3 regions of the Sphingomonas sp. AP28 genome follow, and region 3 is predicted to be linked to each of the others. Evidence: riboswitches for the same ligand, from Rfam matches in the RefSeq annotation. Region 3 holds a riboswitch; each other region holds the start of a gene.

Region 1 (3,241 bases), 1.8 Mb from region 3:
CCTTTGCCAAATTGGGCGAACGATCGGACATTATATTCTCCTGCGAGCACACGCACGCACGACCATAGGGCCGCACGCGTTCGTCGCTCAGACGGAGTACCGTGCCGCGACCATCCCCTGGATCGTAGCAAGAGCGACCGTTGCGCTGGCAGGTCTCCTGGCTCGCGGGTCGAGGCTCGACGTACGCCTTCCCAGGATTTCACCCAGTGGCTGCCCTTCTCGTGAAGGGCGTGTGCGTCTCGCTCACCGCTTACAGTTGCAGGGACAGCCGCGGCATTGGGAGGAACTCCCGCACCGCATTCCCATTCAAGCCCCGAAGGGCACCGGCGCGATCTGTGAGGTTCGGTGAAACCGAGCCTTGGGGGTGGGTTAGAGGATTTCCGAGGGCGTGCCAATTCGCATATCGCTAGTTTCGAATCCTCCCCCGCCAGGGGGAGGTGGCTGGCGCTTGCCAGACGGAGGGGGAGGACAAGAGCAAACGTGATCGCCGCCCTCCCCCTCCGTCGCTTCGCGCCACCTCCCCCTGGCGGGGGAGGATCGAGCGCGCGTCCAACTCGGTGATGGCGGCGCTATCCGTGCACGACTTCGATCTCGTCGAAGCGTTTCCAGCGGTAGATCGCGAAGCTCAGCACCCAGCAGAGTACGAACAGGCCGATGATCGCGAAGCCGAGGCCGTTGAAGTTCTCGCCGAGCGCCGTGGCGACGTCCCATATCCCGCCGGTGAAGCCGAGCTTCGATCCAAGCAGCGCCAGCGTTTCGATCCCGCCGATCGCGATCGCGACGATGGCGGAGATCAAGGTGATCGTGATGTTGTAGTAGAGCTTGCGGATCGGCTTCACGAACGCCCATTCATAGGCGCCGAGCATGACGACGCCGTCGGCGGTATCGACCAGCGCCATGCCGGTCGCGAACAGTACGGGGAGGACGAGGACGACACCGATCGAGAGACCGTCGGCGGCTTGGCTTGCCGAGAGGCCAAGGATCGCGACCTCCGTTGCCGTGTCGAAACCGAGTCCGAACAGGAAGCCGAGCGGCGCCATGTGCCAGCTCCGCGTGACCAGCCTGAACATCGGGCGGAACAGCCGGGCGAGCAAACCGCGGTTGCCGAGGAGGAGGTCGAGGTCCTCCTCAACATAGGTGCCGCCGCCGCGGACATGGCCGAAGGTGCGCCAGACCGACCGGAGTATGATGAGGTTCATCGCCGCGATCGTGAACAGGAACACCGCGGAGATCACGGTGGCGACCACCCCGCCGACTTGCTTGAACGCCTCGAACTGCGACAGCGCGTTCGCGGTCAGTGCGATCGCGACGGCGGCGATGAGCACGATCCCCGAATGGCCGATCGCGAACCAGAAGCCGACCGCAACCGGGCGCTGTCCGTCCTGCATCAGCTTGCGCGTCACGTTGTCGATCGCGGCGATGTGGTCGGCGTCGACCGCGTGACGCAGACCGAGCCCCCAGGCCAGCAAGGCTGTGCCCAGCATTAGCGGTTGGGCGTGGAACAGCGAGAACGCCCAGCACCATGCGGCGATGTTGGCCGCGACCAAGCCTGCGAACATCCAGCCGATGCGCTTTCGGGTCGAAACCCGCGTCGGTCTTTCAAGTGTCAAAGTCGTCATGCACAAACCCCGAGCGTCCGACGAGGACCGGGGCCTGCCGCGAACGGCCGGGTCACGCGACGACCGGACGCCATGAGCGGCCGACGCACGACACCGATGCGGCCCCCGCCACATGGTCGTCGCTCAGCCAGTGTCACGCAGGCGGCGTTCACCGTGCCTCGGCCACCCCCTGGACCGGGACAAGAGCGACCAGACGCCGGCAGGTCTCCTGGCTCGCGGGTCGCTGCTCGATGCACGCCTTCCCAGGTTTTCACCCAGTGGCTGCCCTCGCGAAAAGGGCTCGTGCGTCTCGCTCGCCGCTTACAGTTGCAGGGACAGCCGCGGCATGGGACGGCGAACCGTCCGCACCGCATTCCCAATCAAGCCCTTCCGGGCACCGACGCGATCATGGGAGACGGCTGGAAGCCGCGTCCCGCGTGTTCGGTACCCTGCTTTGGGTCGCGTGCCAACGGTCGCGCTATTTCGCGAGGCCGAGCTGTTGCAGCATGAACGCCTGCCACTCCGAATTCTGGCGATAGCGCTCGAACCGGCCGGACTTGCCGCCATGGCCTGCCTCCATGTTGACGCGGAACAGCAGCGGGTTCGTGTCGGTCTTGAGTTCGCGGAGCTTGGCGACCCACTTGGTGGGCTCGTAATATTGTACTTGGCTGTCCCACAGCCCGGTGCCGACATAGAGCGCCGGATAGGCCTTCGCCTTGACGTTGTCGTACGGGGAATAGCTCAGCATGTAGTCGTACGACGCCTTTTGCGCGGGGTTGCCCCACTCGTCATATTCGAACGTCGTCAGCGGGATCGACGCGTCGAGCATCGTCGTGACGACATCGACGAACGGCACCTGCGCGATGATCAGCTTGTAGTCCGCCGGTGCCATGTTCGCGACGCCGCCCATCAGCAGCCCGCCGGCGCTGCCGCCCATCGCCGCCACGCGGTCCTTCGCCGCGTATTTCTGCGCGACGAGATAGCGGGTGACGTCGATGAAGTCGGTGAAGCTGTTCTTCTTGTTCAGCAGATGGCCGTCGTCATACCAGCCGCGCCCCATCTCCTGCCCGCCGCGGATATGTGCGATCGCATACACCACGCCGCGATCGAGCAGGCCGATCCGGCCGGGATCGACTGCCGGGTCGCTTGAAATTCCGTAGCTGCCATAGGCGTATTGGAAGAGCGGTGCGGTGCTGTCGCGCTTGGTGCCCTTGGCGTAGACCAGCGAGACGGGAATGCGCGTGCCGTCACGTGCGGGTGCCCATACGCGTTCGGTGACGTATTTCGCGGTGTCGTAGCCCGGCACCGGGGCGACCTTCAGCACGCGACGCTCGCCGGTCTTCGTGTTGACCTCGTAGGTCGTCGTCGGCGTCACGAGCGACCCATAGGTGTAGCGGACCCACGGCGTCGCGGTCTCCTCGTTGACGTCGAGCGACATGCGATAGGCGGGTTCGTCCGCGGTGACCGCGGTCGACTTGCCCGCATCGCTGAGGACGCGGATCATGCGGTTGCCGCCCTCGCGCTGGTCGATCGCGACGAACCCGTCGAACGGCTTGAAGCCCTCGATGAAGACGGTGTCGCTGGCGGGCGTGAGGTCGCGCCATGCGGCCGTGCCCTTGGCCAGATCGGCGTCGGCGACGGTC
Region 2 (3,241 bases), 1.6 Mb from region 3:
CCTTGACGATGTCGAGACCGTCGACGCGGGTCGAGAAACGGTATTCGCCACCGAGTGCCTCGATCGTCTCGCGCATGCTCTCGACCATCGTGACGAGGCGGAAGGTGCCGATATGCGGGTGCGCTTCGGTGAGGATTTCCGGGGGCGCGCCGGCCTTGACGAACTCGGTCAGGACCTTCCGGCCTAGATGGCGCGGGTCCTTGATCTGGCTCCAGAGCTTGCCGTCGGAGAAGGTCCCGGCACCGCCCTCGCCGAACTGGACGTTGGATTCGGGGTTGAGGACGCTCCTGCGCCAGAGGCCCCAGGTGTCCTTGGTACGCTCGCGAACGACCTTGCCGCGGTCGAGGATGATCGGGCGGAACCCCATCTGCGCGAGAATCAGGCCCGCGAAAAGCCCGCAGGGGCCTGCGCCGACGACTACCGGGCGGGGGCCGGTGTAGTTCGGGCCTGACTTGGTGACGAAGCGATAGCCGGTGTCGGGCGTGCGCTGGACGTGGCGATCCTTCCTGAAGCGCGTGAGGACGGTGTCCTCGTTCTTGAGCGTGACGTCGACCGAATAGACGAGCTGGATGTCCATCTTGTCGCGGGCGTCGTGTGCGCGCCGCGCCACGGTGTAGCGGATCAGGTCGCGCGGAGTGACGCGCAGGCGGTCGCGGATCGCGGCAGGGAGCGCTTCGTCGGCGTGGTTGAGCGGCAGCTTGAGGTCGGTGATGCGGAGCATGCCGCACGCTCTAGCGCCGCGCGGCGCGATCCGCCATCGGGGGCAGGAGAGGAGATGATCATGCGGACCGACGACGAGCAGAATGCCAAGAGCGCCAAGCGGAAAGAGGTCCAGGACCGGATCGTCGCGAGCAAGACGATCGAGAAGGGGCTGATCATCGTTCACACCGGCAAGGGCAAGGGCAAGTCGACCGCCGCGTTCGGCATGGCGGTGCGAATGATCGGGCATGGGCGCAAGGTTGGCGTCGTGCAGTTCGTGAAAGGCGCGATGGCGACCGGCGAGAAGGCGATCTTCGACGCGTTTCCGGATCTGTGCGAGTTCAAGCCGATGGGAGAGGGGTTCACCTGGGACACGCAGGATCGCGCGCGCGATATCGCTGTGGCGCGCGAGGCGTGGGACGAGGTGAAACGGATGGTTGCCGACCCGTCCTATGCGATGGTGGTCGCGGACGAGCTGAATATCGTGCTGCGGTATGACTATCTGCCGGTCGACGAGGTGCTGGCGGTGCTGGCGGCCAAGCCTGAGATGACCCATGTCGTGGTGACCGGGCGGAACGCGCCGGATGCGCTGATCGAGGTGGCGGACCTGGTGACGGAGATGACGCAAGTGAAGCATCCGTTTCGGTCCGGAGTGAAGGCTCAGGCGGGCGTGGAGTTCTGAGCCCAACGTCATGCCGGGCGCGTTCCGGCATCCACGGTTCCGCAAGCTCGGCGGTGGTAGGTATGCGGACGGGTGGACCCCGGAACTAGTCCGAGGTGACGGAGTGATTGGGACGGGTGCCTTCAATCATCGGGTGTTGTCTTGCGCCTCTTCATCCGCCCGCGTAACGCTCGACCTGCGACAGGTTTTCCCGAGGCGGCAACGCTTATGGAAATGAAAATGGGAACGGGAAACACCCGGCTGCCCCTGCAACTGTACGCGGCGAGCCATCGTGCCTCATGCCATTGGGATGGTCCCGAGAAGGCGGCGCGGCCGGCGTTGACCCGCGAGCCAGGAGACCTGCCCGTCGCGGTCGTCTTTCGTTTGGCCAGGGTGCGCCGAACGGACGGGTAACACCCCGAGCGACGACATCGCTTCGCGTCGCGCGAAGGCAGGAGGCGTGCGCCTCTCGCCCTTTGCGCGGTGCGGGACCGACTGTCCCAAGGGGTTCCTATGCCAATTTCACGTCATTCTAAGATCGTCCGGGTACGGACATGCTGAAGCCGGTCGAGGACGGCGTCGCGGTGGTCGCGTGCAATACGTGTCGCCATTCCGCGGACTCGCGCGATGACGAGCAGGGCCAGCGTGGCGGCGCGCGGCTGGTCAGTGCGCTGAAGGCGGTGCAGGCGAGCGATCCCGCCTATGCCGACGTAGCCGTGCAGGAAATGCCGTGCCTGTTCGCGTGCCAGGATTTCTGCACCATCCATCTGCGCGCACCTGCCAAGGTCGGCTATGTGCTCGGCCGGTTCGAGCCCACCGAAGACGCCGCGCGCGCGATCCTCGATTACGCGCGGCTCTATGGCGAGAGTGCGTTCGGGCAGGTGCCGTTCAAGCAATGGCCGCAGGGGGTGAAGGGGCATTTCATCACCCGCACGCCGCCCGCCGGGTTCGTGGTGGAATGACCTTTTTTCCGACGACCGGGGCATTTCTATCGTCCTTGAGCGCGTTGCCGGAGCCCGACGAAGCCGCTCGATCGGCGGCGGTGACGCGGCAGGGGCAACTGACCAAGCCGCCGGGTTCGCTCGGGCGGTTGGAAGAGATTGCCGTCTTCATGGCCGGCTGGCAGGGCCATGAACGCCCGCGGCTCGATCGCGGCCGGGTGGTGGTCTTCGCGGGTAATCACGGCATCGTCGATCGCGGTGTCAGTGCGTTTCCGGCCTCCGTCACCGCGCAGATGGTGGCCAATTTCCAACATGGCGGTGCGGCGATCAATGCGCTGTCGCGCGCGGCGGGGCTCGATCTCAGAGTCGTCCCGCTCGATCTCGACCGGCCGACGACCGATTTCACCGTCGCGCCTGCGATGTCGGAAGAGGAATGCCTCGCGGCGATCAACGCGGGCGCCGCCGTCGTTGCGGACGCGCCCGATCTGATCGTGCTCGGCGAGATGGGGATCGGCAACTCGACCTCGGCCGCCGCGCTGTGCCTCGCCAGCTTCGATGGCTCGGCACGCGACTGGGTCGGGCCCGGTACCGGAGTCGACGACGACGGCATGGCCCGCAAGATCGCGACCGTGGAGGCCGGGCTGGCGCTGCACTGGGACGCACTGACCACCCCGTTCGAGACGCTACGCAGGCTTGGCGGTCGTGAACTTGCGGCGATCGCAGGCGCGGTCCTCGCGGCGCGTCTCGCTGGCATACCCGTCATGCTCGATGGCTTCATATGCTGTGCCGCGGTCGCGCCGATCGCCGCTGCGTGCCCAAATATCCTCGCGCATTGTCTTGCCGGCCACGTGTCGGCCGAGCCCGGTCATGCGCGCCTGTTGCGGGCATTGGACCTTGATCCCCTGCTGTCGCTAGGCATGCGGCTCGGCGAGGGAAGCGG
Region 3 (3,241 bases):
GGACGTTGATGACGGTGCTTCCTGGATCCCGGACGCTGTTGTCTTCGATCAGCGGATAAGGCCCGAGGTGACGGACGCGAACGCTTGCCTCCCACGGATTGAGCACCAGCGCGATCCCGGCGGATGCGGCGTTCTCGAAGGCGTTGGGAATGCGGTCGCCATTGTCGTAGCGCGATCGGCTTGCCGTATAGTTGCCGTCGATCGCAAGCCACGGCCTGGGCCGCCAGAACGCCACCAGTTCATAGCCACGACGCTCGCTCGCGCCGGTCGGCTCGACCGCGTTGGAATCTCCGACGAAGCGCAGTTCGCTGTCGACGTCGAGCCACCAATAGGTCGCGGTCAGCGTAATGCCGGGTAACTGCCACCGGGCGCCGACTTCACGGCCGGTGCCGCGGACCAGCACAGGCACCGGCGTTTCGACGTTTACCGCGCCGCGGACGTCGTTAGAGTGGAACCCACGTCCCCAGTTGCCGTAGAACTCCAGCCGGTCGGTCGGCGAGTACGCGATCGACGCCTTGGGCGATAGGATCGTGTCGTCGCCGCTGCCTTCGCCGGCCAAGACCGCCGCCTGATCGCGCGCGCGAACGACGTAATGATAATAGTCCCCGCGAACCCCACCGATCAGGCGGAGACCCGCAGCCGGCGTCCACGTCGCCTCGCCGTACACTGCTGCCGACGCTTCCTCGACATGGTAGCGGCCGAGCGACGACAGGAACGATCGCGCGCTGGTGCGGTACACACCGACGCTGCCGATATGGTCGTAGCGCTCTTCGGTACCGAGCGAGACGGCGAGGGTCGGTGCTAGCGTCCAGCGCCTTTCGCCCGTCGCGCCGACGATCCAGCGTTTGTCGAACTGGCGGATCTGCGCGCTGGTCCCGTCCGGATCGGTGTAGGTCGGGTTCGAGTACATCGACCAGTTGTAGAACTGACCATAAACATTGGCGTGCCAGTCAGGCTGGCGCACCGCGACGTTGCCAACGAGCCGTGTCGTTTCGCCGCGTGCAGTCGGATCGGGTGAGCAGAACACGTCCTTGCAGAGCGCGGTACCGATGATGCGCTCGGGAATCTGTTCGGTCGGACGCCAGGTCGCGCGGTAGGCGTTGAGCGACGCTTCGATCTGGCCTGCACCAGCTGGAGCGGTATATTTCGCGAAGCCAGATGCATGTTTTAGATGCTCGGGCTCCTCCCAAGGTCCGTCATAGACCTTGGTCTGCGCAACGAGCGTCAGCTTCCCCGCACCAATCCCATCAATCGTCCCGCCCGCGGCGATCCGACCATAGCCATAAGAGCCGCCCTCGACCGAAAGCCACGGCCGGGCAAAGCTGTCGATCGTGGTCATGTAGGCAGCCCCCGCGAGCGCGAAGTCGCCGCCATCGGCACGGTATGGCCCTTTGCGAAAATCCTCGCGCGCGACGATCTCCGGGATCAGTCCGTTGAGATCGAGATAGCCCTGGCCATGACCGTGGGTGCGCAGGTTCATTTGCACCCCGTCGATATAGGTCGTGAAGTCCGATCCATGATCGAGATTGAAGCCACGCAGGAAATACTGGTTGGCCTTGCCGCTTCCCGAATGCTGCGCAGCGACCATGCCAGGTATCGCTTCTAGCAGTTCGGCAACGCGTAGCAGCGGGCGAACCAGAAGGTCGGCACCGGCGACGGTGCCCTCACTCGCTGCATGCGCAACACCGATCTTTGCTTCGCCTCGGCCGAACACGACTATGTCGTTCGGTACCTGTGTAGGCACAGCCTCGGTGGCGTGCACCTGAGCCCATGCGGGTGTGGTGCTACATGCCGAGGCGATAGCCACGCATTCGAGCCATTTTGTTCGTAATCTTAGATTCTTCATGTCCGTCCCCCGTGCGCCAAGCGACTTCGGACGGGGGCGTCCGCTTTGAACGGTCGGCACGCGTCGGCAGGCGGACGCAAGCGCTCGCGACACGAACCGATGCGACCCCCGCCGCTCGTTCGTCGCTCAGACGGAAGAACCGTGCCCCGACCATCCCCTGGACCAAAGCAAGAGCGACCAGACGCTGGCAGGTCTCCTGGCTCACGGGTCGTCGCTCGACATACGGCCTTCCCGGATCTCGGCCGTTACGGCGTTGGTCCAGTGGCTGCACCCTCCGAAAGAGGACGCGATGTACGTCTCACTCGCCGCTTACAGTTGCAGGGACAGCCTCGGCTTCGGGAGAGTATCTCCCACACCGTGTTCCCTATTAAGTCCCTCTCGGGACACCAGCGCGATCATTGCCCGACCAACAATATCAGCCGGGCCTTTGGCGTACCTGTGACGGTACCAATCCGCAAGGTTCGTGAGCGGTCATATAAAGATTCCTTTATATGACGCTTGCCTCTGCCGTAAATTAATACCTGTGGAGGGTTAGTCTGCGCCGTGCAGGCGGGCACGGCGAATTCTGAAACAGCGCTCTCGCCAGCCAGGGGGTTCCCGCTCCGATTTTGTAATATATTCCTCAGCGACGATCGCGAACGTGTTCGCCGCCTTCAAGGTCGCCTCGATACGATCGGACCGCTTCTTCTCGGATGGATCGACGCCGACGGCGATCGGCTTACGCGCCTCACCGGCGCGTTCACGCGCCTCCTTTAACGACACATCCGGATAGCGGCCTAAAGACAGCTTCTTTTCCTTTCCGCCGATCCGGTACTTTAGTCGCCACAGCTTGCCGCCGGACGGCTGGATCGAGGAAGAGCCCTCGTTCGTCCGAGAGCTTGAGGGGCTTTGCAGCAGGCTTGGCAGCGCGGATTGCAACGTCACTCAGAGGCATTGGGGGCCACTCCAGAAGCTCATTCGCCGTGGCCCCCACCTTGCCCCCCAAAACTGTCCGACTATGCGCGGACAGGGGCGAACAGCAGCGACCAGATCGCGCCGCCTTATCGCAGATTTCCGTTGATTTCTCAACTGTCCGCGGATCACCGCGAACAGGAAAATGGTGCCCGGAAGAGGACTCGAACCTCCACGACCTTGCGATCGCCAGCACCTGAAGCTGGTGCGTCTACCAATTCCGCCATCCGGGCACGGGGTAGGAGGGCGCCTCTAGGGGAGGGTCGCGATGCTTGTCAACACGCCTCTTGCTGGGGCAAGGGGTTATTCGTGATTGGCAGGCAAAACAAAGTGGACGGACGCGCGATGAACGACAAACTGGTGACGCTGATCGGGGGTGGCGGTTTCGTCGGCCGCTATGTCGCACAGGCGCTGCTGGCGACGGGCGCGCGCGTCCGTATCGCG

What was found. A riboswitch is a leader RNA that binds a small molecule or an ion and turns the genes downstream of it on or off. The one in region 3 is predicted to bind cobalamin.
Region 1: linked by a shared signal. The riboswitch ahead of AC1MH0_RS02260 (HoxN/HupN/NixA family nickel/cobalt transporter) and the one ahead of AC1MH0_RS10525 (TonB-dependent receptor) in region 3 are both predicted to bind cobalamin.
Region 2: linked by a shared signal. The riboswitch ahead of AC1MH0_RS03155 (DUF1636 domain-containing protein) and the one ahead of AC1MH0_RS10525 (TonB-dependent receptor) in region 3 are both predicted to bind cobalamin.

What each region holds. Positions count from the first base shown of each region.
Region 1 covers NZ_CM155283.1:542,415-545,655, reverse strand. The annotation lists gene cobW (cobalamin biosynthesis protein CobW) at 1-31, opposite strand, end outside; cobalamin riboswitch at 131-343, opposite strand; gene AC1MH0_RS02260 (HoxN/HupN/NixA family nickel/cobalt transporter) at 570-1,619, opposite strand; cobalamin riboswitch at 1,801-2,015, opposite strand; gene AC1MH0_RS02255 (S9 family peptidase) at 2,077-3,241, opposite strand, start outside.
Region 2 covers NZ_CM155283.1:713,197-716,437, reverse strand. The annotation lists gene AC1MH0_RS03165 (NAD(P)/FAD-dependent oxidoreductase) at 1-721, opposite strand, end outside; gene cobO (cob(I)yrinic acid a,c-diamide adenosyltransferase) at 776-1,381, shown strand; cobalamin riboswitch at 1,547-1,742, shown strand; gene AC1MH0_RS03155 (DUF1636 domain-containing protein) at 1,915-2,322, shown strand; gene cobT (nicotinate-nucleotide--dimethylbenzimidazole phosphoribosyltransferase) at 2,319-3,241, shown strand, end outside.
Region 3 covers NZ_CM155283.1:2,311,280-2,314,520, reverse strand. The annotation lists gene AC1MH0_RS10525 (TonB-dependent receptor) at 1-1,846, opposite strand, end outside; cobalamin riboswitch at 2,016-2,252, opposite strand; gene AC1MH0_RS10520 (Arm DNA-binding domain-containing protein) at 2,378-2,770, opposite strand; tRNA gene AC1MH0_RS10515 (tRNA-Leu) at 2,944-3,030, opposite strand; gene AC1MH0_RS10510 (complex I NDUFA9 subunit family protein) at 3,143-3,241, shown strand, end outside.